Regions from separate parts of the Virgibacillus salidurans genome, predicted to be linked through region 2. Evidence: riboswitches for the same ligand, from Rfam matches in the RefSeq annotation. Region 2 holds a riboswitch; each other region holds the start of a gene.

Region 1 (10,090 bases), 170 kb from region 2:
GCCACATGATATTCAAAACATCACAGCTTCTTTAAGGAAAATTATTCTTAATTCTTCCTCAAAACTTAGAGAAGAATTAAAATGGTCGATGCCTAATTATTCGTATAATGGATTAGTTTGTTATCTTCAAACTTCCAAAAACCATGTTAATCTTGGTTTTCATAAAGGTAATGAACTTCAAGATAAGGACAATAACAAATTATTACAAGGTACAGGGAAAACAATGAGGCATATTAGAATAAAAAAAGCGGAAGATATTCAGACAGAGGCTTTTACCTCACTCATTCAAAAGGCAGTGGCATTGAATGAAGATAAAGCGATTTAGGAGTTGTTTTCATGGCTTCTTTTTTTTTTGAATTTAAAATACGTTAAGTTATTTTGAAAGTTACTAGGCTACTAATAGATGCATTAGAGGACGGCAGATTAATCTCTGCCGTTCTCTAACGCTTTTTTTCTAGCCAAAAGTTCCTTAAATTCCTGATCCAATTCTTCTGATGGTTCAATACTGAGCCTGCTGAGCGTGTCAGATATTTTCGTTTCCAATAGAAGTAATTCATCTTCCAGCGGGTCAGCTTCAGCCTGTGGAACATGGTTTTTATATTCTTCATAGGTTCCATCAAATAAATGAATCTCCTGGTGTTCAATTGTTAAAACGCGGTTAGCAATATGTTGGATAAAGCGGCGATCATGAGTAACAAGCAGTATGGTTCCCACGTAATCCAGCAGGAGTTCTTCCAACGCTTCAACTGCTTCGATATCAAGAAAATTTGTTGGTTCGTCTAATAGTAAGGTGTTTATATCGCTGACAAATAGTTTGGCAAAAGCTACCTTAACCCGCTCCCCACCACTTAAAACCTGCACTTTCTTATATACATCTTCTCGAAAAAAGTGAAGCCGAGCCAGCACGGTTCGAATTAAGGTTTCGTCTTGATTAGAGGAAGAGTTTACATTTTCTAAAATGGACTCATTTAGGTCCAACACATCTAAATTTTGGCTGAAATATCCAATTTTCATAGCAGGTGAGATGGTAATACCTTCGTCCTCATTCACTATCTTTTTCAATAAAGTCGTTTTACCACTGCCATTTTTTCCGAGGATAGCTATTTTGTCGCCGCCTTTAATGTGAAAATTCGTTGCTTTCCAAAGTGTTCGATCCTCTATCATCCCTGTGACATCATCCCATCGTAAAACAATTCGGCCTTGAAATGTTTCTTCATTAGGCAGATACATCTTAATAGGCGGAGATTCCTTTATTTTCTCTACTGTTTCTAATTTCTCCAATCGAGTTTCAATGGCTTTTGCCGATTTTCGAAGCTTCTTTTGTTTGTTTGCATAGTAAGGCTTTGCACCAGTGATTTTTGCTTCTGAAGAGCTGACATTTTTCGGTACTTTCGTTGCTCTACTTGCTTTTTGCTCTTTTAGCTCCAATGCATTTTCAAGTTGCTGTTTCTTTTTTACATAGTTTTCGTAGGCATTTTCCTGTTGTCTACGCTCTAATTCTTTTTGTGCGGCGTAATCCGTGTAATTACCTTTGTATTCCCTGAGTATTCCATCATCTATTTCCCATATTGTTGTACATAGAGAATCCAGAAAAGCACGGTCATGGGAAACAATAACGAGAGCTGCTTGTCGGCGCAATAACTGATTTTCAAGCTTTTCAATATGTTCGGTGTCAAGATTCGTTGTCGGTTCGTCTGCCAGTAAGATGTCTGTTTTTTTGGCTAATGCTTGATTGATATATTCTTGAGTTACTTCACCGCCACTTTTTGTTGTATTTGTGTTTTTTAGCTGTGGAAGCAGCTCGCGTGTTGAATTCGAAATCACTGTGCCTTCACTGGATTGTTTCTGCCCGGCTAGTATTTCTAATAAAGTTGTTTTTCCACTTCCGTTGGTACCGACTAGGCCAATACGCTCATTGTGTTGAATAGCCAGATTCGCCGCATCCATTAATAGCCGCTCTTTTACATAAATTTTTAAATCCCTGGTTTCTAATATAATCATAAATTCATCTCCATTTCTTGCGTTGTGGAGACAAACAAAGTGCCTCCTATCCATTTTCAGAATAGGAGGCACGGGTGCACACAAAAAGAGGTTTATCTCTTTTGAAATCACACAAACCAATCCTATTCTGAAAAATCAAGTTGACGGCATACGAAATAAAGCAGAGGGATCTGCTGAAAATAGGCCTTCACTTGTATGTTTTCAAAAAAATAGGATTAGTACTTCATGTAATTGGATCACCCTTTACGTTATTAGTTAGTATTATTATAAATGAGATGGAGTATTCTGTCTATAGTTATGAGCATGATAAACGAAATCCACTAAGGAGGTGAGGTGACCTTAAATAGAAGTCTGCCATGAACAGTGTATAATTAATTGCTCATCCTTGAATCCGGCACTAATCTCACCATTCATTTTTAGCATTAGACTTTTTACGATGGAAAATCCTAATCCGGTACCTTTACCTGACCGAGTTTGATCCGCCATATAAAATCGATCGAATAACCGGTCCACTTCATCTTCTGTTAAATTATTGGCGGCGTTACGAATAGTAAAACTCGCTGTTGATTCTTTTTCCTCAAGGGATATGGTTATATTGCCTGTTGAATGGGTGATCGCATTTATAATTAGATTTTCGATCACTCTGGTCACAGCCGATTGATCCGAGGTTATAAAAATATCATGATCTGAGATGTTGATGATCGGTTCTATGTTATTATCTTTAAAACGGTCAAAAAAACTCATTAATATGTCTACTGTTAAATTCTTTATATTGATTCGTTCAGATTTTAATTGATAATCCATGGACTCAATAACGGAGAGCTCAAAGAAATCATTTAATAATGTTTCTAGTCTTTTTGCTCGCTTTGTTGCAATGGATAAATATTCCCTTCTTTCGTCATCTGTAACATCATCTGATTCAGCCAGCTGGATATATCCTAAAATAGATGTTAATGGTGTCCGTAAGTCATGGGACATATTAGCAACTGCTTGTTTTAGTTCATTTTCAAAACGCGTTTTTTCACTATTTTCTTGAACATATAAATCAATAAGGTGATTCACTTCTGTTCCAAGCTTTTCCATATCTTTATCCAGTAGTATCATATCTATCTTTTTGTTTGTTGTTTGTCTGTTATAGTTTTTCAGTTGGTCTGTTATGTTCTTCATTTCTTTTTTTAATGAAAAAATACGAATGAGAAAAAGTACAGCTATAATTGTTACGATTATTGTTATATAGAACATTTTTCCTCATCCGTTTCTTTAAAGTTATTTTATTTCTTTTCTGTTAAAAATAATAATCCCACATACAGCTATAATAATTAATGTCATTAATGCAATGAGTATGGACGTTATAATCTCGCCGTTTGTCATTGTAACCTTAAATACCTCATTAAATTGATTGAAAATGGAATTCACATAAACCGTGGTTATAAATTGTGACTTAGGAAGTTTCTCGATTGCAAACATAATGATTGTTAAAGCAATAGAAAAAATGATTGTTTTTCCACTATCCTCTGTAATGATTGCAATCAACATCGTAATTGCAGTATAGGCTATGAACTGAAGCGTGAATAAGCCTAACGCTCTTCCTAAATACTGCAATGCAGGGAGACTCAATATATCCCCGTGTCCCAATAAGATGACTTCAAAAACAGCTGTTAGTAATGGAATCAAGATCGTAACAATGATGGAACCAAGGGAAAAAACAAGGAACTTTGCAATAAATATTTGGCTCCTTTTTCTACCACTTATGATTTGGTTTTTAATGACTCTTGTTGGTAAAAACTCAATAGAGATAAAAAATCCCACAAGTGAGCTGACAATTAAATTGAAAAATAAAGGTATTGTAAATACACCTAGTGCATTAAATTCTTTTAGTCCAACCTCTGAAAATGGGGACGTCATATGCCACCATTCAATAATTACTAAATAATGTAACAATGCACTTAAGCCTGTGATGGTTACTATTAAGACCCAAAATGTTTTGTTCCGCAGTAATTTAAATAATTCTGCCTTGATGAGATTACTCATGGTCTGCACCTCCAACAAGCTTTGAAAAATAGCTCTCGAGGCTGTCACCATTTTGTGAGAGATGTTCAATGACAAGATCGTTGGCTGTTAATGCTTTCGAAACAGTGCGAATATCATCAAGATAGTCGTATAATTTGATCATGCCATCAGCTATAACCTCATAATCAGTAGTGGAAAGATCATTCTCCAGTACCGTTGCACCCATATTGGGGTTATCAACTTTTATGCGTAAATGCTGTTTGCATTTTTCATCCAGCTCTTCTGCTGTTAGTTGTTCAAGTAGCCTTCCTTTATGAATAATACCGTAGTTTGTTGCAAGCTGATGCAATTCACTTAATATGTGGCTCGATATTAAAACAGTTAGCCCTGTTTCACGATTTAGCCTTTTTAGTAGTTCGCGTAGCTCAATAATACCCATTGGGTCTAATCCATTTGTTGGCTCATCGAGAATTAAAAACTCCGGGCTACTTAGTAAACAAATAGCAAGTCCGAGCCTTTGTTTCATCCCAAGTGAAAAGTCTTTTGTTTTTTTCTTCCCTGTATCATTAAGACCAACAAGATCTAATGCTCTCTTGATACAGTCTTTTCCAGGGATGCCTTTTTGCAACCGATGTACTTCCAGATTTTCGTATGCAGTCATATTCGGAAAAAGTGCAGGCTTTTCTACTATTGCTCCGATTCTTTTTTGCGCTTGTGTGAAAGATTGGTTATTGCCAAATAGCTCTATCGATCCGCTTGATGGGAAGGCGAGTCCTGTAGCTATACGCAGCATTGTCGATTTGCCAGCACCATTTTGACCAATGAATCCATAAATTTCTCCCTTTCCAATTGTCATATTGATATCTTTAAGGGCGAAATCATTTCTATACTGTTTTGTGAGATTATTTGTTTTGAGAATATATTCACTCATATCTATAATAGCCTCCTTTATTTGCTATAAAGGTAGTGTAGGATAGAAGTCATAAGAAAGGCTTAAGATAATGCTTAAGAAAATCTTAAGATTTAATACGATAGCCCATTCCCCATATGGTTTCTATATATTCTTCATCTGGGTTTGCTCGTGCGAGTTTATTCCTTAGGTTGCTCATATGAACATTAACCGTATTATCATCACCATGAAACGTTTCATTCCATACGCTTTCAAACAAATTGGATTTTGAAAAGACCTTTTTTGGGGACGTGAGCAAGAGGACTAATATTGCGTATTCTCGGGCGGTCAATGTAAGCATTATGCTATTTACTTGGACATTTTTAGACTCCAAATCGATCAAGATATCTTTATGTGTCAATTCTTTTTTTCTGGGTATGGTATTTGCGCGTTTAGACCTTCTCAAATTGGAATCAATTCGTGCAGACACCTCTTCAACATCAAAAGGTTTTGTAATATAATCATCGGCACCTGATCGTAATGAATTGATTTTTGTCTGCTGTTCTCCCTTTGCTGAAATAATAATTATCGGGACATTGCTATAGGCATTGACTTTTTCAAGGATTTTTTCTCCAGACATTCCAGGAAGCATTAAATCAAGCAGCATTAAATCCCATTCTTGTTTTTCCAGATAAAGCATAGCTTCTGTACCGGAATATGCGGGCTGGGGGAGGTAATTGCTTTTTTTAATAATTCGACATAATAATTGATTAATATCATTGTCATCTTCTACGACTAATATATTTATTTGCTGTTCCATTTTTATTTCAACCTCCTCTTTATTGTACGGTCATTGTCCCTATATCAATGGGAAGTGTGTCCTTAGAGGTAACTATATGTACCGTGTTATTCGTCTCTGCGTCAAAATTGCTTAGTTCTCCTTGGTAAACTAATTCAAATCCGGCTACATTCTCTAAGTCATGAGGCGTAACAAGGGATAAAGCTTTTTCAAAATCAATAATACCAGATTCCTTTAAAACCGTTGCAACAAATTGGGAACAGAAAAAGGCGTTCTTCCTTTTCAGTTGTTTTTTGAATGCGATCGCGAATAAGCCTAAAAAGTTATATCGATAGTTGTGCTTTTGTTCATCTATTTTCTGTAAGTAGTCATGTGCTTTTTGAATTTGAGTTTCAGAAACAGTACAACTATAAATGGCGCATCTTGCTTGCTCTAGTAGACCTGCTTGAATATCTTCTTTAACAAAACCCCCGATAAAAGGGTTTTTAGGTCTTTTTCTCCCAAAACTATAGACTTCTGAGAAGTTGGGATCAATAGATATGGATGCATGATTATACAGTTTCCTTGTATATAGTTTTATCATTTTTGTGAATAATGTTCCTGTATCTGTCAATAGTATATACACCTTTTGCTCATTCATCAAAATCTCTCCTAAAAATAACATCATACTACTACTATATAAGCGAAAACATAAGAAATACTTAACGGTATCATTAAGAAAACCTTAAGAATTCGGTTAAATATGAGAGGGAGTTTTAATAAAAAATCCTTTAATAAACCAATATATGTGATAGTATTTCCTTAAAAGGAAGCTAAAAAGGAAGTGTAACTCATGACGCTATCAGAGGAAGAAGTTATAGAAAAAGCGAAGAAACATGGATTGAAATTAAGGCAGGATTCACTAAAATATAATGAATCTGGGCTTGATTTCCAAGTGGTGTTTGCAATAAATATTGAAGGAGAACACTGGGTTCTCCGTTTTCCAAGACGCAAAGATGTAATTGCTAAAGCTAATAAGGAAAAAGAAATACTGGATTTCGTGGAGCCTCGAATACCTATGCAGACACCAAACTGGGTTGTTTTTTCAGAAGAACTTATTGCATATAGGCTATTAGATGGTATACCGGCCGGCACAATTGATCCGGAAGCAAAAGCATACGTATGGGAAATCGATGAGAAGAATGTTCCTGAGCTATTTCATGAAACGCTTGGAAGTTCAATGGCGGCATTGCATCAAGTTAGTCATGAAGACGCAAAACAAGCGGGATTATCTGTGCAAACCCCTGAGGAAATAAGAATATCTATGAAAGAAAGAATGAAAGAGGTAAAAACTGCATTTGGTGTGGATGAAGAGCTATGGGATCGCTGGCAAACATGGCTTGCTAATGATTCGCTTTGGCCAAAACAGACAGCACTCATTCACGGGGATTTACATGCTGGACATATTTTAATTAATAAAAATGCTCGAGTTACTGGTTTCATTGACTGGACAGAAACACGTGTTGATGATCCTTCAAATGATTTTGTAGCACATTTAGCAGTTTTTGGGGAAGAGGCTTTAAAAAAATTAATTCAAGCATATGAAAATGCTGGTGGTTATGTATGGTCATCGATGTTCGATCACATTGTTGAGCTTCAGGCTGCAAATCCTGTTGCCATTGCTGAATTTGCGATGATATCTGGTTTGGAGGAATATAGGGAGATGGCTAAACAGACACTTGGAGTGGGAAAGTAATTTAAAGTTTGAAACCTTCAAAAGTAACACTACCTCCGAAAAAACCACAGAACAATACAATAAATAGTGGTATACTAGATATAACTAAATATTTTGCCTTATGGTGACTTTGATTAAAAAGTTGAAAAGGGAAGTTGGTTCGATTCCAACGCGGTCCCGCCACTGTGATGAGGAGAACTCTTTTTGTGTCCACTGTTTCTGTAATGAAATGGGAAGGGAGAAGGGTTTGATGATTCTTAGCCAGGAGACCTGCCATAAGGAAGAACATTTAAATCCTACGGGAGATAGGAAGGTGTTGCGAGAATTAATTTCATGTAAATGAAGCTTTTTTGTTCGCATTTTAACATCTTCTAAGATAGAGGATGTTTTTTAATTTCTCGGGAGGCAAGATTATGGAAAAAATAGCAATTCAAGAATCGAAAACCGTTCAGACTCGATTAGTACTTCCACCGGATACGAACCACTTGGATACAATATTTGGCGGTAAAGTGCTTGCTTATATCGATGAAATTGCAGCATTAACAGCAATGAAGCATGCAAAAAGCGCTGTAGTGACAGCGTCCATTGATTCTGTTGACTTTCTTTCAGCAGCGAAAGTAGGAGATTCCCTGAGGTTAGAAGCATATGTGACATATACAGGGACAAGTTCTATGGAAGTGTTTGTAAAAGTCACCGCACATGATTTAATAAAAAATGAGGAAAGATTAACAACAGAATCTTTTCTGACAATGGTTGCTGTAAACGAACAAGGCAGTCCCGTTCCAGTACCAAACGTATATCCTGAAAGCGAGGAGGAAAAACAGTTACATAGAACCGCGCCTTCAAGAAAAGAAAACCGAAAAAGGCGGGCTGCTATTAGATAAATGATAGAAGGTGTATAATTAATATGTAGGGAATGATAACGAAAGGAGCAATAAACATGAAAGATCAGTTAATGAAAATGCTGGAAGATCGAAAAGATGAGATGATCGACATTCGCCGTTATTTGCATGAGAATCCGGAGCTTTCTTTTGAAGAAGAGAAAACAGCCCAGTATATTGTTGATTTTTATAAAAATAAAGATGTGGAAATTCAAACAAATGTGGGAAATGGTTATGGTATTATTGTCACAATCAAAGGAGATAAACCGGGGAAAACGATTGGTCTAAGAGCAGATTTTGACGCACTGCCGATCGTTGAAGAGGCGGTCGTTCCTTTTAAATCAAAAAATGAAGGGGTTATGCATGCGTGCGGCCACGATGGTCATACAGCTTACTTACTGATTCTCGCTGACTGTCTTATTCAACTGAAATCCTCGCTTTCAGGTACAATTAAAATTATACATCAACACGCAGAGGAAACGCCACCAGGCGGAGCAAAAAGTATTGTGAATTCAGGGGCACTTGATGATGTGGATAATGTTTTTGGCGTTCATTTATTTCCAACAGATCCTGCTGGAACAGTCGGATACAGAAGCGGGTATACAATGGCCGGGAGATCTTATTTTAAACTGGCGATTCAAGGGAAGGGCGGACATGGGTCTTCCCCGCATATGGCAAACGATGCGATTGTCGCGGGATCCCATTTTGTTACGGCAGCTCAAACGATCATTAGCCGTCGCTTAAATCCTTTTGAAATGGGCGTTGTTACGATTGGTTCATTTGACGGAAAAGGAAGCTTCAACGTAATCAAAGATCGTATTGAGCTTGAGGGGGACATCCGATATATGAATAGTGAAACACAAGAACGGATTGATAAAGAGCTTCACCGTATTGTTGCTGGAATTGAAGAAGAATTTGGTGTGGAGTGCGAGCTCACATACAAAGACGATTATCCAGTCTTATATAATGATCCTGAAGCTACAGAAGTTGTCAAATCTAGTTTGGAAATTATGGACGACCCTGACATTAAGGAAGTTAAAGAATATCCAAAATTCTCAGGTTCAGAGGACTTCGCATACTATGCAGATAAGATTCCAAGCACGTTCTTCTTTATTGGCTGTAAACCAAAAGGGGTAGAAGATCCGTACTTTAATCACCATCCCAAATTTGATATTGACGAAGACGCACTCCTGGTTGCTGCAAAAGCAGTAGGACAGGTTGTGTGCGATTATTATACATTGGAATAATTTAGGAGTTTGCGTTCCCCGAACAGTGCCTGTCACGCCCCGAAATTTGTCGAACTAAAGCGCCCATCCGTTTTTGCGGATGGGCGCTTTAGTTCTTTATTCACTTTTCACAGAATCGCGTGATTTATCTTTTTCAAACAAGACTAGCAATCCTGGAAGCAGTACACCTCGAATTAAGAAGGTATCTATTAGAATACCGACAGCCACAATAAATCCGAATACAAACAATAGCTGAATAGGCTGTGTCATCAATACGGCAAATGTTGCTGCTAGAATAATGCCGGCTGAGGAAATAACCCCACCTGTATTTGCAACCGCAATTTCCACCGCCTTTTTAATAGGATACTTTTCCCTTTCCTCCATAAATCTCGAAACAAGCATGATATTATAATCAATCCCAAGCGCTACGAGGAAGATAAAGGCATAGACCGGAACCCTGTTGCTTATTGTATCGATATCAAAGAAAAGACTTGTTAGAAACATGCCTAAACCTAATGCAGCAGCAAAAGATACTAAAATTGTACCCATCATGTACAGTGGCATTTTAAA
Region 2 (10,090 bases):
CAAATGATGAATCACCATAAGTTACATTAAACCTTGAGAACGCTGGATTGCTTTTTTTGTTTCTGTATAGACACTTTTTCCAATTAATTGGCCAAGCTTCGTCGCGGAACCTGCATAGGAAAGAACAGGCCCCTGCTGCACGGCAGCAACCAGAATGCTATCAGTTGAGGTGCCGGTTGCGATAGTATTAGTCTCGCTATCTTTAACCCCCAGCTCCATTAGCGTTTTCGTTTTCGCCTCTGTTGCAGTCATTACCGCCTGTATAAAGGCTTCTTCCGTCAGTTTCCCATTTACAAATAACCATATATTGATCGTCCCAGGCTTTACCTTCCCAAAAGCCGCTTCTGTTCGCGTGCTATCTGTCGCGTTCCCGACCCCTGCTGTCACTACAGTAAAAAGGGAAACGTCTTCTTTTTCCCATAACCCATAAGCAACACCTTCCATCTGAACGGCCGTCATCATTCCCACCGTAAGAGAGGCGTCGAATCCATACGCTTCTAGGTAATTCCGCATCTCACTTTCAGGATCCGAACAGTCATAGTCTCTCGGAACATGACGATTAACAAAATAACTATTCCAGCCATGACCGGCACCACACACGCCTGATGATAATGTTCGCATTGGGACTTTAGATGTGAGCGTAATATGTTCCTTTTTCACATGCAGCATGGAAGCATCAATCTTCGCATCAGATAAAAAATCGTCACCAGCAGGAATTAAATGCATCTGCGGTTTGGCAATTTCCGGGTGGGGATGCTTTTTCACCTCGGTTTGGTACACCTCTTTAACTAATTCCTCTGTCAGTACACCATCCGGGGCGTCCAAGGCTCGTGTCTGTCCTTCGTGCAGTAGTAGCAATCGATCACAATACAAACTGGCAAGGTTTAAATCATGAAAAATAGAAATAACCGTCAGCCCTTGCTGTTTTGCCCCTTTTTTCAACAAATCAAGCAAATCTTTTTGATAGGCTAAATCCAGATGGTTGGTCGGTTCATCGAGTAATAAAATTTCCGGCTGCTGGGCTAAGGCTTGTGCGAGAAACACCCGCTGTTGCTCACCACCTGAGAGCTGCTCCACCAAATCATGCTGGAAGCGGGTGATGTTCGTTTGCTCCATGACCATTTGCAGTACTTCTTCATCCTTCGTTGTCCAGCTTTGAAACAAGCCTCGGGTGTGCGCGTATCTTCCAAGTGCCACCGTCTCCCTCACCGTATAGGAAAATGCGTGTGCAGAGAGTTGGGGGAGTACTGCCATTTTCCTTGCCAGTTCTTTTCGCGAAAAATCCGCTATGTTCGTGTTATTTAGTTGAATGGAACCATCTGTACAGGCAATTAATCCGCTAACCATTTTCAGCAAGGTTGTCTTCCCGCTGCCATTAGGGCCTAAGATACCAAAGAACTCTCCTTTAGAAACAGAAAAGCTGACATCTTTTATAACAGGCTTCCCATCATAGCCTCCAACAACTGCATCCAAACGTAACATTACATCCCCCCTCGATTTCCTTTTCGTTGTTTAATCAAAATGACTCCAAATACTGGCGTCCCAATTAATGCCGTGATCACACCAATCGGCAAAATTGTCGGCGAGATAATCGTTCGTGACAACAGATCTGTCAGCATTAAAAATCCTGCACCGGTTAAAATGGAGAGTGGCAAGAGGTGAACATGATCCGGTCCCCACAGGCGTCTAGTTAAATGCGGAATCACCAAACCAACAAAACCTATTGCCCCGGAAACCGCCACCGCCGCACCAGTCAGTATCGACCCGGCAACCAAAATGATTAATTTCCGTTTTTGGACATCGACACCTAGATGCTGTGCCCGTTCTTCTCCAAATGACATCGCATTTAACTCTCTTGTGTTGATAAGCAGCAAAAGGGCTCCAATAATGAAGAATGGAATAATAATACCAACATAGCTCCATCCCCGCATCGACACACTACCAAGCAGCCAGCCCATGATTTGCTGCAGTTGGTCACCTGTAAAAGCAATGATAAGGGAGATAAATGCACCTAAAAAAGAACTAAAAATAATCCCCGTTAAAATAATCGTCTCCACCCGCATCGTCCGGTCCACTCTTCTAGCGAAAAATAACACAGATAAAATAGTCAATAAGGCTGTCGTAATACTTAAAACCGGCAGCGTATAAAGTCCAAGGAATGGAATAGAAATATTAAAAAACAATGTCGCAACTGCCCCAACAGAAGCACCTGAAGAAACTCCCAAGATATATGGATCCGCCAGTGGGTTTCGCAGTAAGCCTTGAAAGGCCGCTCCTGCAATGGCAAGAGAGGCTCCAACTAACCCTGCCAAAATCACTCTGGGCAGGCGAATTTGAAAAACAATATTTCTATATGTCTCATCGACCTGTTCAGCTATCGGTAAGTGAAAAATCTGTGCACCGAGAATTGTGATAATTTCTGAAACAGGAACGGACACACTACCAACCGATATAGCGGTCAGCATGGAAATGATTAAAAATACGAGTGCCATTATATAGGCAACTACATATTTACTCCGCTTCAAAATATTCCGGATAAACAACTTCAGCAATCTCCTCTGCACCCTCAACTAAGCGTGGGCCCGGACGACTTACAATGTCAGAATGTATGTCATAAACATCTTCATTTTCAACAGCAGTCACGGAGCCCCAACCGTCACGACTTACTACTTGTTCTACCGGATTATCCGAATAATGCCCGTATGTCGTTATAATAACATCAGGATCCAGCCCTACAATGGACTCCGGATCGATTGGCACCCAGCCATCCAGTTCTTCAGCAGCATTATCTGCATCAACAACCTCTAGGAGTGAATCGAAAAATGTGTTTTGTCCTGCAGTAAAAATATCCGGTGCCGGTGATACTTCAAAAAAGACCGATTTGCGTTCCTCTTCAGGAATTTCCTCTGCCGTTTCACTTAAGTTTGCAAATCCTTCTTCCATATTGTCGACGATTTCATCTGCTTCTTCCTGCGTTCCTGTAACTTGTCCGATTTGGTCAATGGCTTCATAGGTTCCTTCAATATCCTGTGCATCATTTACAACAAATACATTGATGCCGGAAGCACGAATCTGTTGCAGTCCTTCCTGAGAGGATTCCGCACTGGATCCATGAGCAAGAACGAGGTCTGGATCCAAACTAAGGATTACTTCGATGTTCATTTCTAAACCACCTATTCTTTCTTTTTCCTGCACTTCTTCCGGATAATTATCATGGTCTGAGACACCAACGATTTCATCCTCCAGCCCAAGCGCAAATGCGATTTCTGTATTGCTTGGAATCACCGAAACAATACGCTCCGGTTTTTCATCTATGGTCACTTCATTATCAAGCGCATCTGTGATCGTTAACGGAAATGCTCCTTCTTCTGATTCCTCTGTGCCCTCTGATTCTTCCGTTTGTTCTGTTTGTTCGGCACTGTCATCTGAAATTTGCGAATCATCTTCGGATTCAGAGCCACAGCCGATTAAAAGACCAAATGTAAGTATTAATACAAATAAAAATGATAAAATCTTTTTCACGTTCGTACCCCCTTATAGTATTTGTATAAACTAAAAAAACATCTTCACGAGAAATGAAGATGGATATGTAAAAGGGCAGCCAACAAATAAAATAAACCTGTCCCATTACACCCTCCTATTCCTCGTAGGTTTGGTGCGCGTCCGGTTACAGGCAGGTCTCCTGGCTTATGATCATCGCTTACTGTCCTTCCCATACATCGAATGCACAGTGGTCATTACAGCTAGCTCACATATACAGTGGCGGGACCGCGTTGGATTTTCACCAACTTCCCTATTATAATTTCTGAAGTCGAAATCACCTGAAGCCTTAAACTATTAATTTTTTCACAACTTAAGTATACATAGTTCTACAGGATTTGTCATTACTTTTAGTTCAAGGAAGCACGGGTTCTGATGGGAGAGAGGATCCTCAACTACTCTCCTCAGCCCAAATATTAACTATACTCTACACCTCTCTTCACCCGTTTATAATACAGCAGGGCTTTGACCATAAACGTGCCAAATTCAGCGACTAGAATAGTCATTTATTATCGCTAAACTGGTTAAAATTCAAAGTCCTTAGAAGAAAATGATTCAAGAAGATCTGAAGTTGGCATGCCAAATCCCTGCCTATATTCTTCTCTAATTTCTTGTATCATCTTTTTAATTTCGGGGTTTATTTCTACTTCCTTACTAATAGTTGTTTTTTCTTTTTCACTAAAGTATCTCATCCCCTCACTTCTCCCTTATAATAATATCTCTGAAATCCAAACAAACGCGGAATAGCTATATAAGCTATAGTTATATTTAATAGAGAGCCTATGAATAACGAAGGTAGCATTGCAATATAAAATGCAATATCAAATAAGAATATAAATGGTAATGGGGCGATCAAGGCATTACCGAACAAGAATAACACTCCAGCTAAAACCTTTTGTTCTTTTTGAAAAAGTATAGCAAACAGTGAAACAAGCAAAGCCATTTCTATCGCAATAATTAAGTGTAGGATTCCGAGTGGCATTCCCCCAATAAGCGCTGAAAGCAAATGGCCGAAAGCCCCGACCATAGCTCCGGCTCCCGCCCCAAAGAAAGCCGCTGCTAATAAAGCCGGGAAAACATCCAATGCTACACTTCCAATCACTGCAGGTACCTTAATAGCCGCGCCTACTGCAGATAGACTTATAAATAAGGCTAGTAAACTCATTTTTCTAACATTCATTTTCAGATTTCCTTTCTCAATATCTATCCTATCCCTGATGCTTCTCCAAAAAGTCCAGCATCAAACTGTACACCTTAATCTCATTTTCTCTTTTCGAAAAGCCATGCCCCTCGTCTTCCAGCACGAGATATTCCACATCGCGGCCTTTTTCTTCAAGTTTAGCGACGATTTGGTCGGACTCCTCTTTGACGACACGTGGATCTTTTGCCCCTTGAATAACGAGCATTGGTTTTGTCATACCGTCCAGGTAAGTTACGGGTGAATCCCTAATAAAACGCTCTTTATCACGTTCTGGATCACCTACCCAGCGCTCCATAATTGGCTTCCAATGAGGCGGGACGGAATTAACGAATGTGAATAGATCAGACGGCCCGAAGATATCGACTACCGCTTTGAAATATTCCGGATGGCGTCCGTGTAATAGAAGCGCCATGTAGCCACCATAGCTGCCACCAACGAGAAATAATTTTTCCGGATTTGTGATATTATTATCAAACAGCCACTGAATGCCGGCCACATTATCCAGGCGCGGCCCTTCTCCCCAGTCTTGTTCCACTAATTTTACAAAAGATGAGCCATAGCCTGTGCTCCCACGGAAGTTTGGCGCGAAAATGGTATATCCGCGATTCAGGAATGCCTGGAACATCGAACGGAACATTTTTCGCTCAGATGCCTGTGGCCCCCCGTGTGGCCAAAGAATCGTATAACCGTTGTCATTTTCAGGCTTTGCCTTGAATAATAGAGATTCTATTTCCATACCGTCAAAAGATTTATAGGAAACCACATCAGGCTCAACCATGTCCTCCGTGCTAAGACCCAGTACGCGATTGTTTGTCAGTTGCTTCCATTCCTCCCCATTTGTTGTTTGGAAAATATTAAGTGGTACGGTGCTGCTTCTTCCCAGCATATACAGATTCCCGGATTTGGCAACATGTACCTTTTCAATCACATCAACTGGTGTGGACAGCCTTTTAAGATGCTCCGATTCCGGTTCGTAACGGTATAAAATATCTTCCACACCTTTTTCAGTTACTAGATAAAGTGATTCATTTTCCTTGTCCCACTTTAGAGATTCTACACTTTCTTCCTCGATCGCCAGTACAGACGCAAATTCCTTTGTAGCCAGATCAAATTTTGCCACATAGCTGTATTCACTCTCGTAATCTGTTACAAAATAGATCGTTTTATCATCGACAAAAACAGCATCCCCAACAACGTGAACCTTTTCGGGATCAGGTGTTAAATCATAGGATTTATTACCAATTTTCACAAAGCCTGTAATATATGTATTTGCAAACATGCGCAAATATACAAATGCATCTTCATTGTCAGATACCGCTACTAGATGCGTTGGCGATACTTCTCCCTCGTTCAGTAATGTATCGGTATTATTTTCCAAGTTACGCATGCGCGCGTTCAGGAAAGATGGATTCTCTTTCGATGTCATATAATAGATTCGTTTTCCATCTTCACTCAGATGGGTAAAATAATACTTTTCCTCCGGTTCCCCAGTAATAAGCGGCTGCGGGAGTCCGCCCTCATGAGGAATAGCGTAGATCTGATGGTTCTCATCCCCGTCTTTGTCATACCCTGCGAGCACATAGCGATTTTTCGGATCAACCTGGATAAAGCTAATTGACTCATCATGATGGGCAAACAAATATGGAAATGTATCCGGTAAATCCATTGCCCATAAATTCACTTTCCCGTCTATATTGGAACTGAAAATAAGCCGCTCTTCATTACTGCTCACTGTAAAATCTTTAATCACATTTGTGCGGAAAAATTGTTCTACGGTTGGCTTTGGAAATTGTATCATTGTTGACCTCCTCATTCGTATGTTTTTTCAAAATTAATAGATAATCCTAGTATAAATGATTTCTCTCGCATGTGGTAGAGATATTGGGTTTTTTTATTAGACTTAATCGTGTAGCTGCTCGGACTACGGGACTCGTCCCATTGGGGTCGGGATTCGGTCGGCGGATCGCTCGCGGGAGTTTTTATCAATCTGGCAGAACCAGTTATCAACATTGAAAAGAAGAGCACGTTCAAATCGGGAGAGAAAACATCCAAAATGGGAGGGGGCAACTTCATATCGGGACAGCATGCATCCAATACGGGAGGGAGCACACTCAAACGGGAGGGGCCATCCACTTATTACACATCATTTTAAACAATCCCAATCAAAAAACCGCCCCCATCCCAGAGAGCGGCTCCAATCAAATCTATTCCTTCATCCCCAACAAATCATCAATCACTTTCGCAACACGTTCAACATACATTTCGCAGTCTTCTTTCGTAGGCGCCTCTACCATGACACGGACAAGAGGTTCTGTCCCCGATGGCCGGACCAGTACGCGTCCTTCATCACCCAGTTCTTTTTCAACTGCCTCGATCTCGCTATTAATGCGAGAATTCGTCAGGGCTTCATTTTTATCGACAACTTTTACATTTTTCAGTACTTGCGGAAAGATACGCATTTCTCCTGCGAGCTCTGATAGGGGCTTACCTGTTTCTTTCATGACATTTACAAGCTGGATAGCGGATAACATCCCGTCGCCTGTTGTCACATAATCGAGGAAAATAATATGCCCTGATTGTTCTCCGCCAAGGTTGTAGCCGCCTTTTCGCATTTCTTCCATGACATAACGGTCCCCTACTGACGTTTTATCACTGTGTATTCCGTTTTCTTCCAGCGCTTTATAAAACCCTATGTTGCTCATCACCGTTGATACGACCGTGTTATATTTTAGTACACCTATTTCATTCATATATTTTGCACAAATATACATGATTTGATCACCGTCAACGATGTTTCCTTTTTCATCGACAGCGATTAGGCGATCCCCATCGCCATCAAAAGCAAGTCCGATGTCGGCATCCTTTTCTGCTACAAATTCCTGCAGCTTTTCCGGATGCGTTGAGCCAACATTATCATTTATATTTAACCCGTCTGGTGATGAGCCAATTGAGACAATATCGGCTTCCAGGTCAGCGAATAAATGTGTCGCCAGGGTAGATGTTGAACCATGAGCACAATCCAGCGCAATTCGCATACCCTCAAAGTCATTATCTATCGTATCCTTCAAGAAGGAGAGGTATTTTTGGCCACCTTCAAAATAGTCATTAACGACACCTACATCCCCGCCAACAGGACGCGGCAGATCATCATCCCCGTCCATGAGGCGTTCAATTTCATTTTCCTGATCGTCTGATAATTTATAACCGTCCGAGCCGAAAAATTTAATGCCATTATCTTCAACTGGGTTATGTGATGCCGAAATCATGATGCCAGCTTGTGAGCTTGTGGCTGTTGTTAAGTAAGCAACACCTGGCGTTGAAATGACGCCGACACGCATGACTTCTGCACCAATCGATAGTAACCCGGCTAAAAGTGCACCCTCAAGCATGTACCCGGAAATGCGTGTATCACGTCCTATGATGATTTTAGGCTTTTCTGTATCACTAGTTAAAACGTGTCCACCAAAACGTCCTAATTTAAATGCCAGTTCTGGTGTGAGTTCCTTATTTGCAACTCCTCTGACACCATCTGTTCCAAAATATTTTCCCATTGCTATACCTCTCCTTTATATCCAATTCGACCTAGTGAGAGCGATGTTTATTAATCTCGGTAAATCTCTTACAGGCGTCACTTAAGTGATTTCAATTGTTACTTCTTCAAATTCCCCTGTGATTGTCACATCATCCGGGCCTTCAATCGTTACAGGCAAGGAATGCTCACCTTCTTCCAAATCACTTACATCAATGAATAGATTAAAATCTCCTGCTGTTAATTCACTTACATCTGCGCCATTTCCTGCAATTGTTATATCCATTTCCGAGTTGTCCGGATCCACAAAGGTCACATCTTGTCCATCCTGCAAGCCTTCTGTTTCAATAGGAACGTCTTCAATGGTTTGCGCTGGCTCCACCTCAACATCGACCTCCACCGTCTCCGTTTCCGATACTGCTCCTTCAGGCAGAGACAGGCTTGCATCAATTGTTTGTGACTCTGTAATTTGCGATAAATCTATTTCCTCTGTAGAAACACTTTCTATTTCTTCCAATACATCTGTCGTAGCAAAAATTTCAACCTCATCTATATTAGCATCAAGCGACTCTAATGCATACCCATCCGGCAATTCACCTGTTGTTGAGATATTGAGTGATACGGTATCGCTTGGATTATTTATATCAGCAGACACGACAGCATTTTCAGGTTCCACTAAAACATTCAATTCATTTCCTTGACTATCATATACATTAACAGGTACCTCACGATTGTTAATCGATTGATCTAATCCGGATACATTCACAAACACTTTTACCATTCCGATTTGATCGATAATACTTCTTGAACTGGTAATGGATACCGACGTGGGCTCTACTTCGAAGTCACCAAGTTCAAAACCCTCCGCAAGCTGGTCGCTATTAATGAAGTCTACAGTCACCGGAAATTCCTCTGTAGCTCGTTCTTCAATCGTCACCTCGGCTGTTTTTGGCTCGATGTATACGGACAATTCGGGTGGTATATCTTCATACTGAATTTCCACTTCATGTGTCCCTTCTCCTAACCCTTCCAGGTTAACAAACACATCAAAATTCCGTTGTCTCTCTACTGGAGTCAATATTCTCGCAACACCTTCTAAAGTAACGTTGACATACTCCGGAACACCACTCACAACATAATTTTCTTCATCCATACGTATATCTACCGGAACATTTTCTAGTGTACTCACCTCATCTGATGTCTCTGGAAAAAGGGTATTCTCATTTTCTGCCGTATCTGTTTCCATACTAACCATCACATATAGTAATATGGCAAAAACCAATGCTATAATCCTTACAAACCATTTACTTTCAAACCACTTATCCATTCTTTTCCCCCTTTCGTTTCCATGACTTCTTTTCAGGGGTTTTAAGATGTAATGATAAGTTTTCATTTAATATTTTACGAAGATCTTCTGGGTCAAGTTCTCTATGTAATTCTCCATTACGTGTACAAGAAATATTACCGGTTTCTTCAGATACAACAATCGTCAGTGAATCTGTCACTTCACTAATACCCATTGCCGCTCTGTGCCTTGTCCCCAGTTCCTTTGATATATAAGGGCTTTCTGATAATGGCAGATAACAAGCCGCAGCCACAATATTTTCCCTTTTTATAATGACAGCACCATCATGAAGTGGTGTATTTGGTGTGAAAATATTTGTAAGCAGTTGATGAGTCAGTCTCCCGTTTATCGGTATCCCTGTTTCTGCATAATCACCCATTCCTGTTTCACGCTCAATTGAAATTAATGCGCCTATACGCCTTTTAGCCATATATTTACATGATTGTATGATTGCTTCAATATTTTGTTCCATCAA
Region 3 (10,090 bases), 440 kb from region 2:
CTTCAACGAATGCGTTATATTGCTTGATCAGATTCTCATTTCGCTTCAAGAGTACAGGATCTTTTCTCCCGAGATCAAAAGATTCATTTTGCTCATCCAGCGATACGACGGATGAAAGTACATAGGAGTAGCTTTCATTATGCACCGCTTCCTGCTGAGCCATAACTGCCATAATCGATTGTACCGATGCATCAGTTGAATACAGGGACAAAAGCAGGGCAGTTCTCGTTTGTGGACCGTCCAATGTGGATAATAGGCCAATTATTTTCAAATATGCCTCCTGCTCTGATTCAGGCAAAGCGCGAAACTGCTTCACATCACCGGACATGTTGACTTCATCTGCCTGCCAATAGTTACCCACAAGCCGCTTATAGATCTTATACCAATGTGGATAAGCAATGTTATTCCAATTCAAAATCCCGCTCGACTTACCCCCAAACAATCCGGTTGATTTATTCGGATTACGCGGTTCCAACGTTTTCGCCTTCTCAAGCATAGCTCTTGGCATTTTGTAACACTCCTTCTACCCATTTATCTATTATCTCTTCCTGGCTTCCCCGAGGTGATTGCTCAATCTTCAAACCGTCCCAGCGGCTGTGATAAAATTTCGCAAGTTTATCCACAGCCCTGCAAAACAATTCCTCACCGCCAAATTGGGTATCCCCTGTTCCAAATACGGCAATATTATCCGGTTTATAGCCAACTTCTAGCACGAAGTCCTTCACCTCATCTGGTGTGTTACCGTATTCCCACGTGAATGTTCCGAGAAAGATATAATCATACATTTCGGGATCTATTGGGACATCGATTCCGATAAGATGCCGCTCCACAGATAGATTTTCGCACCTTAGCTTTGTTTCAATATAATCCGCTACCTCTTCTGTATTTCCGCTATAGGATAAATAAGCAATTAAGGTTCTCAACTTTCACACCACTCACATTCTTCGATTTCATTTGCTGTTGAACGAACATAATACGTCGTCTTCAATCCTTGCTTCCATGCCTGCAAATGTACATCCAATAGTACCGACGCGCGAATCGTATTCGGTACATATATATTGAATGAAATGCTTTGATCAATATGCTTTTGACGTGCTGCATTTTGCCTGACTGACCAGCGCTGATCCACAATATAAGCGGAACGGCGGTAGATCTCGTATGTGTTATGATTTAAATTAGGTGCGGTTGTTGGTATTTTAAAATCCTTCTTTTCCTCATTGTAAAAAGGCTTAAAAATTGGATCGATACTTGCTGTTGACCCTGCAATCATAGAGGTGCTTGAGTTAGGTGCCACTGCCATTAAATACCCATTACGCATCCCATTTGCTTCTACTTCCCCTTTTAACGCCATCCACTTATCATCCGTGTAGCCTTTTTGCTTAAAGTAAGTTCCATCACTCCACTTGCTGCCTTCAAACGCAGGATAACTTCCTTTTTCCTTACTTAATTCCATGCTGTTTTTTATCGTCAAATAAGCAATTTTTTCATACAATTCATCGGCAAATGTGACCGATTCCTCTGTTTCCCATTTTATATCCTTCAGGGCTAACAAGTGATGCCAACCAAAGGTTCCAAGCCCGATTGCACGGTATTTATGATTGGTTAACTGCGTTTGTTTTATCGGCAATGTGTTAATGTCAATCACATTATCCAGCATGCGTACCTGAATTTTAATCAACCGTTCCAGTACATCATCCGGTACAGCTTTTCCGAGGTTAATGGAGCTCAAGTTACAAACAACATAGTCACCTGTCTTGTATTTTTTAACAATCGTATCTTCATTTTCAATAAATTCTTCGACAAACTCACTTGGTGACTGGTTTTGTGTGATTTCCGTACATAAATTAGAACAATAAATCATGCCATTATGCGGATTGCTGTTCTGCCGGTTCACCTCATCACGGTAAAACATGAATGGTGTGCCTGATTCGAGCTGTGACTTCATAATCCGTTTCATGATATCAATTGCGGAGACGCTTCTTTTCGAAAGCAGCTCGGACTGAACACATTCCTCGTATTTCCTGCGCCACACCCCGTCTCCTCTTTCCTCATCATAAAAGTCTTCCAGCGAATAGCCCATCACTTGTCTCACTTCATGTGGATCAAATAAATACCAATCCTCGCGATTCTCCACTTTTTCCATAAAGTAGTCCGGCAGCGTAACCCCTGTAAAAATATCATGGGCGCGCATTCGATCGTCCCCGTTATTTAATTTTAAATCAAGAAAGGGTTCGATATCCTTATGCCACACATCCAAATAAATTGCGATCGCACCTTTTCTCGTCCCAAGCTGATCCACACTCACTGCTGTATTATTCAGCTGTTTAATCCATGGAACAACGCCGCTGGACATCCCTTGAAATCCTTTGATCGCACTGCCGCGGCTGCGAATTTTACCCATGTAAACGCCAATGCCGCCGCCGTTTTTCGATAGTTTGGCAATATCGGTATTACTGTCATAGATCGATTGCAGGCTGTCGTCGACGGTATCTATGAAGCAGCTGGAGAGTTGGCCATGCGTTTTTCCAGCATTTGTTAATGTGGGTGTTGCGACTGTCATGTATAGGTTGCTGAGTGCCCAATATGCTTCGGTAACAAGACCGGTCCGCTCAGACTTAGGTTCATCCTGCATGAGATACATCGCAATAATCATCCAGCGCTCCTGTGGCAGTTCATATGTATTTTTCCCGTGATCGGTTGCGAGATATCTTGTTGCGATGGAATATAAACCTAAATAATTGAAAAGCAGATCACGATCCGATTCAATATATTCGGCGAGGCGATCGATTTCCTCTTTTGTATATTTGTCCAGTATGGCCTCCGAATAGATCCCTTTGTGCGTAAGTGTGTGGATAAGTGTATAAAAATTTCCATACCGAATCGCGGGATCATACTGCCGGTTCTCTCCTGCTTGGCGGTAGAGTTCCTGCAAATAAATCCGGCTTGCGAGATAGGTCCACTCGGTACTTACCTCGTCGATGTTTTCGAGTGCATTTTTGATTAGAACTTCCGCCATTTTTTCCGGCGCAGCATTCGACTGAATTGCTCGTAGTGATTTTTCTTTGTATTTTTCTGTGTTGATAGATAAATTTTCCGCCGCGCGGTCGATCTTTTGAATGATATGCTCCTGATTTGCTGTTGCTACTGTGATCATGAATAAATTCCCCTTTGTTATAAATTAAAAAACCGCTCACCTCATGGGATGAACGGTAAATAACAACACAAATAATGCCGCTTCACCTTTCCCTCACCCCGGAGAAATGATACTGTCAAGCTATGGCAGGTCTCCTGACTTGTGCTTCTACCTCCTAGAGTCCTTCCCGTATGTTAAAATACAGTGGTTATCCCTCATCGTCCACACGTACAGTTGCGGGGGCAGTTCCAGCTTTGAACTGGATTCCCTTTTCAGACAGCAATTACTATCACCGTAGCTCAAAATACTATATATGGTTATACTTAACTAATTTATTCTCTATATGTTGTATCCAACTCTAGCATACAGTCTAATAGAATGCAATGATTTTTTACCTGTTTTTTCCCCGGATTAACTCTGAAACTGCTCAAGACGCACGAAGAATTCTTTTAAAAATTGATAGAATAATTTTTCTGTTGGAAGTAATTGACGATCTGACGGCACGATAACTCCTACCGTTCTGGTGACATTTGGTGTAGTAATCGGCATCTTCACCGTTGCACGGGGCAAATTATCAACGAGTGTTATCTCCGGTATGAGAGATACTCCGAGCCCTGCAGAGACCAATCCTTTTATGGCATCAATATCCTTGCCCTCAAAGGAAACGTTCGGTTCAAATCCAAGTTGCCTGCATGCATCAATCGTAATATTGCGCAGGACAAAGTTTTCCGGAAACAATACAAAGGAGTCATCTCTTAATTCATTCAAATGCAGGGAATCGGATCCTGCAAGCGGGTGACTTGCCGGCAATAATGCTGCCATATTTTCCGAAAAAAGGATTGTACCCTCTAATTTCTTTTCCTTTACCGGGACAGGTCCCAGTAATGCCATATTGATTTCACCCTTGATGACGGCCTGTTTTAGTTCATAATAGGATTCTTGATTTAATTTAAACTTCACATTCGGGTAGCGCTCCCGAAATGCAGAAATCGCTGTTGGCAGAATATAACTCGCTACACTGCTGGGAAACCCAATATGGATCGTCCCCATCTCCGGATCTGTGTACTCTTCAATAATTTGAGAAACATCGTCAATAACATGAATGGCATTTTCCATCCGGTCTAAGAATACCTTTCCGATCGAAGTTAAACGGACGTTCCTCCCCTCACGTATAAATAAATCAACACCAAGTTCTGCCTCCAGGTTAAAAATTTGCCGGCTAACCGCAGATTGTGCTACATGCAGGGTATCAGCCGCCCTTGTCACATGTTCTTGCTTTGCAACCTCAATGAAATATTTAATCTGTTTCAGTTCCATAACACTCACCTCTTTGTCCATTATCGCATATTGGCATTGATTTCATCTATAATTGATATTGCTTCGATGAATTATTTTTTGTAAACTAGAATAGTATTAGCTAATTTTCCAACAAAAATTTTCACTTAATTATACCAACAAAAAGCAAGGAGGAATAGAATGATAAACGCCGTTAGCGAAAAAAAGAGTACAGACAACAAACAAAAAGTCCACGATTATTTGGAAAAAGTATATGAAACCGTTGTAAAACGTGACCCGAATGAATCCGAATTCCATCAAGCTGTAGCATTAATCTTCAAATCCCTTATACCTGTCCTAGAAAAATACCCCATCTACATGGAAAAAGGAATTTTAGAGCAAATTATTGAACCCGAGCGTGTAATTACGTTCCGTGTCCCATGGGTTGATGATGAGGGCAACACACATGTAAATCGCGGATTTCGGGTCCAGTTTAACAGCGCACTAGGACCGTATAAAGGTGGCTTGCGCTTCCACCCGTCCGTCAATTTAAGTATTGTAAAATTCCTTGGACTGGAGCAAATCATCAAGAACTCCCTTACCGGACAGCCTATTGGCGGAGGAAAAGGCGGAGCTGATTTTGACCCTAAAGGCAAATCAGATAATGAAATCATGCGCTTTTGCCGAAGTTTTATGACAGAACTTGCCAAATACATCGGTCCGAACACCGACATACCCGCTGGCGATATCGGTGTAGGGGCTAGAGAAATTGGCTATATGTTTGGCCAATACAAGAAAATGAATTCCAGCTTTGATGCAGGTGTTTTAACTGGAAAAGGATTAGAATACGGCGGCAGCTTGGCACGTACAGAAGCTACCGGATATGGGACGATTTACTTCTTAGAAGAAATGCTAAAAGATAAAGGACAGTCTGTGAACGGATCTACGGTGGTTGTATCAGGATCCGGAAATGTATCAATCTATGCCATCGAAAAGGCGATGGAACTGGGTGCTACCGTTGTTGCATGCAGTGACTCAAGCGGCTATATTTATCATGCAAATGGTATTGATCTTGACGTCGTAAAAGAGATTAAAGAAGAAAATAACGGGCGTATCAGTGAATACATCGAAAAGTATCCTGAAGCTACTTATGTTGAAGGATGTACTGGCATCTGGGAGATTCCTTGCGATGTCGCGCTTCCATGTGCTACACAAAACGAACTTGATGAAAACGCAGCTCAACTGCTTGTTCAAAATGGCGTCAAAGCAATTGGAGAAGGAGCAAACATGCCTTGTAACTCAGAAGCTATTGATGTATTTTTATCCAATGATGTATTGTACGGACCTGCAAAAGCCGTAAATGCTGGCGGTGTAGCAGTATCTGCCCTTGAAATGGCACAAAACAGCATGCGGATGTCCTGGACATTTGAAGAAGTCGACGGGCAACTGCAGGAAATCATGAAAAATATCTACCAAAATTGTATCGCTTCCTCTGAGGAATTTGATCTCCCAGGCAATTTAGAGGCCGGATCAAATATCGCAGGTTTCCGAAAAGTTGCGGATGCAATGATTGCTCAGGGTGTGGTTTAATAATTTTTGAAACATGCAGAGGTTATCTGCATGTTTTTTATTTTGGCTCATTTCATAAGTATTATTGCTTTTAAATCTTCGTAGTTGATATAAAAGAGGACGTAGTGACAATTTTTTGCAAACACTGGTTGAAAGCAGCGACTCGCTCCGGAAACCCATTTCGCGCACCTTAGGGCGGATGGTGAGCCCCCTCGTCAGTTCGGATAAGCGAAGTGCCGTGACTCCTGCGGGAACAAATTTTTTCGGTCTTTATTTCACAATTGATGCTAAATAAGCAAGCAAACAGTGGTTACCCACTGCATGCTTGCTTATTTTCACTTCTTCCTTCTAATCCCAATCACACGTCCAACTTCGGCAGGTTTTTCATCAGGTGTATGAGCTTCAGCCAATCCCTTTACCTCAGAATAAATTGGATCCGGAAATGGTGCGGGCTTTCCTGTTGTCTGATCAATCCCCATGAGCATTTGTTCACTCGTTGCGGCTCGTTTGCCATCTTTTCCATACAACTCATAAAGGACATGTGCACGCTTCTCGTCATAATCAATCAGTTGCAAATGTACCTCAAATGGCTCGTGACGTTTCATTTCTGCTAAATAACAGACATGGTTTTCCAATGTAAACGTCGTGTACTGCTTTTCATCACGAAAACTTTCGTCCAAACCGATCGCTTTCATAAACGCGTCAACACCCCAACTGAATACACGCACATATTCTGCATCATTCATGTGCCCATTATAATCGATCCATTCATCCCTTACGTTATTTTGTAGAATTACTTTTGCTGTTCCCACTTTAGGTCCCCTCCATATTATAGCCGTCCGACAGTCTCTGCAGGCCAATACTTTTCTAATAATTCCTGGAGCTCGATCAAAAATTGATCCCGGCGTTCTTCTAGTTCATCCATTGAGGTATTCGCTGTTTGCTTTTCTGTACCTGTAATTACTTTCTCAGCAAGTTCATCGGTTAACTCTGGTGCTACTAATTTAGTCCATGGAAGTTTTAATGCCGGGCCAAATTGCTCAAGCAAATGTCTCATGCCTTGTTTTCCACCACCCATATGCAAGGTTAGAAATGGCCCCATTAATGCCCAACGCAGACCAGGCCCATAGACAATGGATGCATCTACTTCTTCTGTTGTTGCCACGCCATCATTGACGATATGCAGGGATTCCCGCCAGATCGCTTCCATCAGCCGATCTGCCACATGCCCTTCAATTTCCCGTTGAATGACGAGGGGCTTCATGCCAATACTATCATAAAAGGCTTTTGCTTTTTCAATATAAAAGTTTTTCGTTTTATTTCCACCAACTAGTTCAACCAATGGCATCAAATACACTGGATTAAAAGGATGTGCCACGATAACGCGCCCCGGATGATGCTCGCAATCGGCCTGTAAGGTACTAGGTAAAATACCCGATGTACTTGAAGCGATCACGGCCTCTTCTGGTGCATGCTGATCAATTTCAGCGATCACTGTTCGCTTAAGCTCCTCGCGTTCAGGTACATTTTCCTGAATAAAGTCAGCATTCGAAACAGCTGTTTTCAGGTCACTTTCGAAAAATAACTGATCTAATGAAGCCCCTTCCGCTAAACCTACCTTCTCCATTGCTGGCCATGCACGTTCGACTGCCACGCGTGTGCGTTCTTCCGCTTCCGGGTCAGGATCGCTCGCTGTTACCTGATAGCCATTTGCCAAAAATCGTGTAATCCAGCCATTGCCAATGACGCCGGTTCCTACAATGGTGATGTTTTTTATCTGTGCTGTTGATTCTTCTGATTTCATATTAATTCGCCTTTCCGTTTGGTTTCTGTAAGTTTAAAAATTCACGTGCATCTGCTGGTGACATGATATCTGAACCAAGGCTATGCACAATGCCCACTGCTTTATCAACAAGTTGTTCATTTGTAGCAAGCTGTCCTTTTTTTAAATAAAGATTATCTTCTAATCCGACGCGCGCATTACCGCCTTGAAGCACGGATTCTGCAACCATAGGCATTTGCATCCGACCTATTCCGAAAGCAGCCCAGTTTGCGTTTTCCGGGATACGAGTTCTCATATAAGCTAATGTTTCTGCATCTGCATCCGCTCCCCATGGAATCCCTAAGCAGAATTGAAAGAGCGGATCTCCTTCAACAAGCCCCTCTGCAGCCAATTGATTAGCAAAACGGATATGCCCGGTGTCAAAGCATTCCAGCTCGGGCTTGACACCACTATCTTTAATAAGACGGGCCTGCTTGCGTAGCCAATTGCTTGGGCTAACATACAGTTGATCACCAAAATTCACACTACCACAATCCAATGTACAAATTTCCGGAAGCAGCAATCCGACAGGCTCGTGCCGCTCTTCTGGTGTCTGTATGTCTGTACCTTCACCGCCTTTTGTAGGATCTGCGTCACTTGGCACCCAGTCACCGCCACCGCCGGCTGTAATATTTATAATCACATCTGTATCTGCCTCACGAATGCGCTCCACTACTTCTTTAAAAAGATTCACATCGTGACTTAATTTTCCTGTTTTCGGATCGCGTACATGCACATGTGCAATGGTTGCTCCTGCTTTCGCTGCTTTAATCGCTGAATCTGCAATTTCCTTTGGGGTCACAGGAACATGTGGACTCTTTTCTGTCGTTTCTCCTGCACCTGTTACTGCACATGAAACAATTACATTCTTATTCATTATGAATTCCTCCCTTATCTATATCTAAATGTTTCCACAAAATGCTAATTTTATTTACTTCTATTTTGCCGTGTTGCTGTGAGCGGATATAGCATGGTTGTTTATCCTTATAAAACTTTAACATGCATCAAAAAAAATAAAAAATACAATTATATACCGGAAATTGGAGCATACTAAAGAAAAAGTGAGCCTGTTCAACGTAAACTTTATACAACTTAAATTTTACAAAGTTTATGTTTTATTATTTAATAAAAATTTTTTTAGATAGAAAGGACTGTTTTTATGAATGCAAAATTGATTGATTGGCCTACATTTATCGGCGCGTTGATTGTCTTGTTATGTGTTGCAATTCCGCTAATGCTTTTTCCAGAGGCCGGTGCTGAAGTTATAAATATGGCGAACAGTTTTATGACCGGAAACTTTGGTGTTCTTTATATGATCCTTGGGTTAGTAGCTTTCATTTTCCTGTTGTTTGTTGCGTTTAGTAAAAATGGAAAAATTAAGCTTGGAGATAAAGATGATGAGAAGGAGTTCGGTAATCTTTCTTGGGCTGCCATGTTATTTGCGGCCGGAATTGGATCAAGTATCCTGTACTGGGCAATGATCGAGTGGGCTTACTATTATCAGGGGCCGCCATTTGGCGTGTCACCCGAATCAAATGAAGCCATCCAATGGGCGTCTGCCTATGGTATTTTCCATTGGGGGCCAATTGCTTGGGCGATTTATACATTACCCGCGTTACCAATTGCTTATTTCTATTATGTTCGGAGGAATCCGGTGCTTAAGATCAGTAAAGCGGTACAACCTGTAATCGGCAAGTTAGCTGATGGACCGGTCGGTGTAGTTATTGATGTTTTGTTCATATTTGGTTTAATGGGCGGGGCCGGAACGACGTTGGCACTTGGAACACCAATGATTGCAGAAGGTGTTAATGAGCTTACAGGAATCCCGGTTACACTTGGTCTCCAAACCGCAATCTTGCTTTTATGTACAGTCATATTTGCAATTAGCGCGTATTCCGGATTAAAGCGAGGAATCAAATTTTTAAGTGATATTAATTTATGGCTGGCCGTTTTTGTCCTGTCATTTATCTTCGTATTTGGACCAACCGTTTTCATCAGTGAAACAACTATTTCCAGTTTTGGCATTCTTGCTGATAACTTTTTCAGGATGGCTACATGGTTGGAGCCGTTCGGTAACTTAGCCGGGTTTACCGAAACAGAATTCCCGGAATCCTGGACCGTGTTTTACTGGGCTTGGTGGGTTGTTTATGCGCCGTTTGTCGGGCTGTTTGTTGCACGTATCTCCCGTGGACGCACCATTCAAGAGATGATCATTGGTACAATGGTATATGGAACCATTGGCAGTGTCTTGTTCTTTGGTATTATGGGAAACTTCGGGCTATATCTACAGC

What was found. A riboswitch is a leader RNA that binds a small molecule or an ion and turns the genes downstream of it on or off. The one in region 2 is predicted to bind cobalamin.
Region 1: linked by a shared signal. The riboswitch ahead of KFZ58_RS02145 (acyl-CoA thioesterase) and the one ahead of KFZ58_RS01260 (ABC transporter substrate-binding protein) in region 2 are both predicted to bind cobalamin.
Region 3: linked by a shared signal. The riboswitch ahead of KFZ58_RS17955 (ribonucleoside-diphosphate reductase subunit alpha) and the one ahead of KFZ58_RS01260 (ABC transporter substrate-binding protein) in region 2 are both predicted to bind cobalamin.

Annotation. Positions count from the first base shown of each region.
Region 1 is NZ_CP074373.1:383,173-393,262, forward strand. It holds gene KFZ58_RS02105 (DUF1801 domain-containing protein) at 1-325, shown strand, start outside; gene KFZ58_RS02110 (Vga family ABC-F type ribosomal protection protein) at 424-2,001, opposite strand; gene KFZ58_RS02115 (sensor histidine kinase) at 2,341-3,243, opposite strand; gene KFZ58_RS02120 (ABC transporter permease) at 3,268-4,032, opposite strand; gene KFZ58_RS02125 (ATP-binding cassette domain-containing protein) at 4,025-4,942, opposite strand; gene KFZ58_RS02130 (response regulator transcription factor) at 5,028-5,720, opposite strand; gene KFZ58_RS02135 (hypothetical protein) at 5,740-6,339, opposite strand; gene KFZ58_RS02140 (macrolide 2'-phosphotransferase) at 6,532-7,434, shown strand; cobalamin riboswitch at 7,519-7,705, shown strand; gene KFZ58_RS02145 (acyl-CoA thioesterase) at 7,827-8,297, shown strand; gene KFZ58_RS02150 (M20 family metallopeptidase) at 8,354-9,541, shown strand; gene KFZ58_RS02155 (MMPL family transporter) at 9,638-10,090, opposite strand, start outside.
Region 2 is NZ_CP074373.1:214,787-224,876, reverse strand. It holds gene cbiB (adenosylcobinamide-phosphate synthase CbiB) at 1-3, opposite strand, end outside; gene KFZ58_RS01270 (adenosylcobinamide amidohydrolase) at 22-1,482, opposite strand; gene KFZ58_RS01265 (FecCD family ABC transporter permease) at 1,482-2,552, opposite strand; gene KFZ58_RS01260 (ABC transporter substrate-binding protein) at 2,512-3,522, opposite strand; cobalamin riboswitch at 3,656-3,840, opposite strand; gene KFZ58_RS01255 (hypothetical protein) at 4,065-4,232, opposite strand; gene KFZ58_RS01250 (ECF transporter S component) at 4,229-4,720, opposite strand; gene KFZ58_RS01245 (S9 family peptidase) at 4,749-6,539, opposite strand; gene glmM (phosphoglucosamine mutase) at 6,946-8,292, opposite strand; gene KFZ58_RS01235 (CdaR family protein) at 8,374-9,597, opposite strand; gene cdaA (diadenylate cyclase CdaA) at 9,590-10,090, opposite strand, start outside.
Region 3 is NZ_CP074373.1:3,603,422-3,613,511, forward strand. It holds gene KFZ58_RS17945 (ribonucleotide-diphosphate reductase subunit beta) at 1-508, opposite strand, end outside; gene KFZ58_RS17950 (flavodoxin) at 489-923, opposite strand; gene KFZ58_RS17955 (ribonucleoside-diphosphate reductase subunit alpha) at 920-3,154, opposite strand; cobalamin riboswitch at 3,262-3,445, opposite strand; gene gltC (glutamate biosynthesis transcriptional regulator GltC) at 3,545-4,450, opposite strand; gene gdhA (NADP-specific glutamate dehydrogenase) at 4,610-5,998, shown strand; gene KFZ58_RS17970 (thioesterase family protein) at 6,313-6,789, opposite strand; gene KFZ58_RS17975 (3-hydroxyacyl-CoA dehydrogenase NAD-binding domain-containing protein) at 6,807-7,781, opposite strand; gene KFZ58_RS17980 (beta-keto acid cleavage family enzyme) at 7,783-8,676, opposite strand; gene KFZ58_RS17985 (BCCT family transporter) at 8,959-10,090, shown strand, end outside.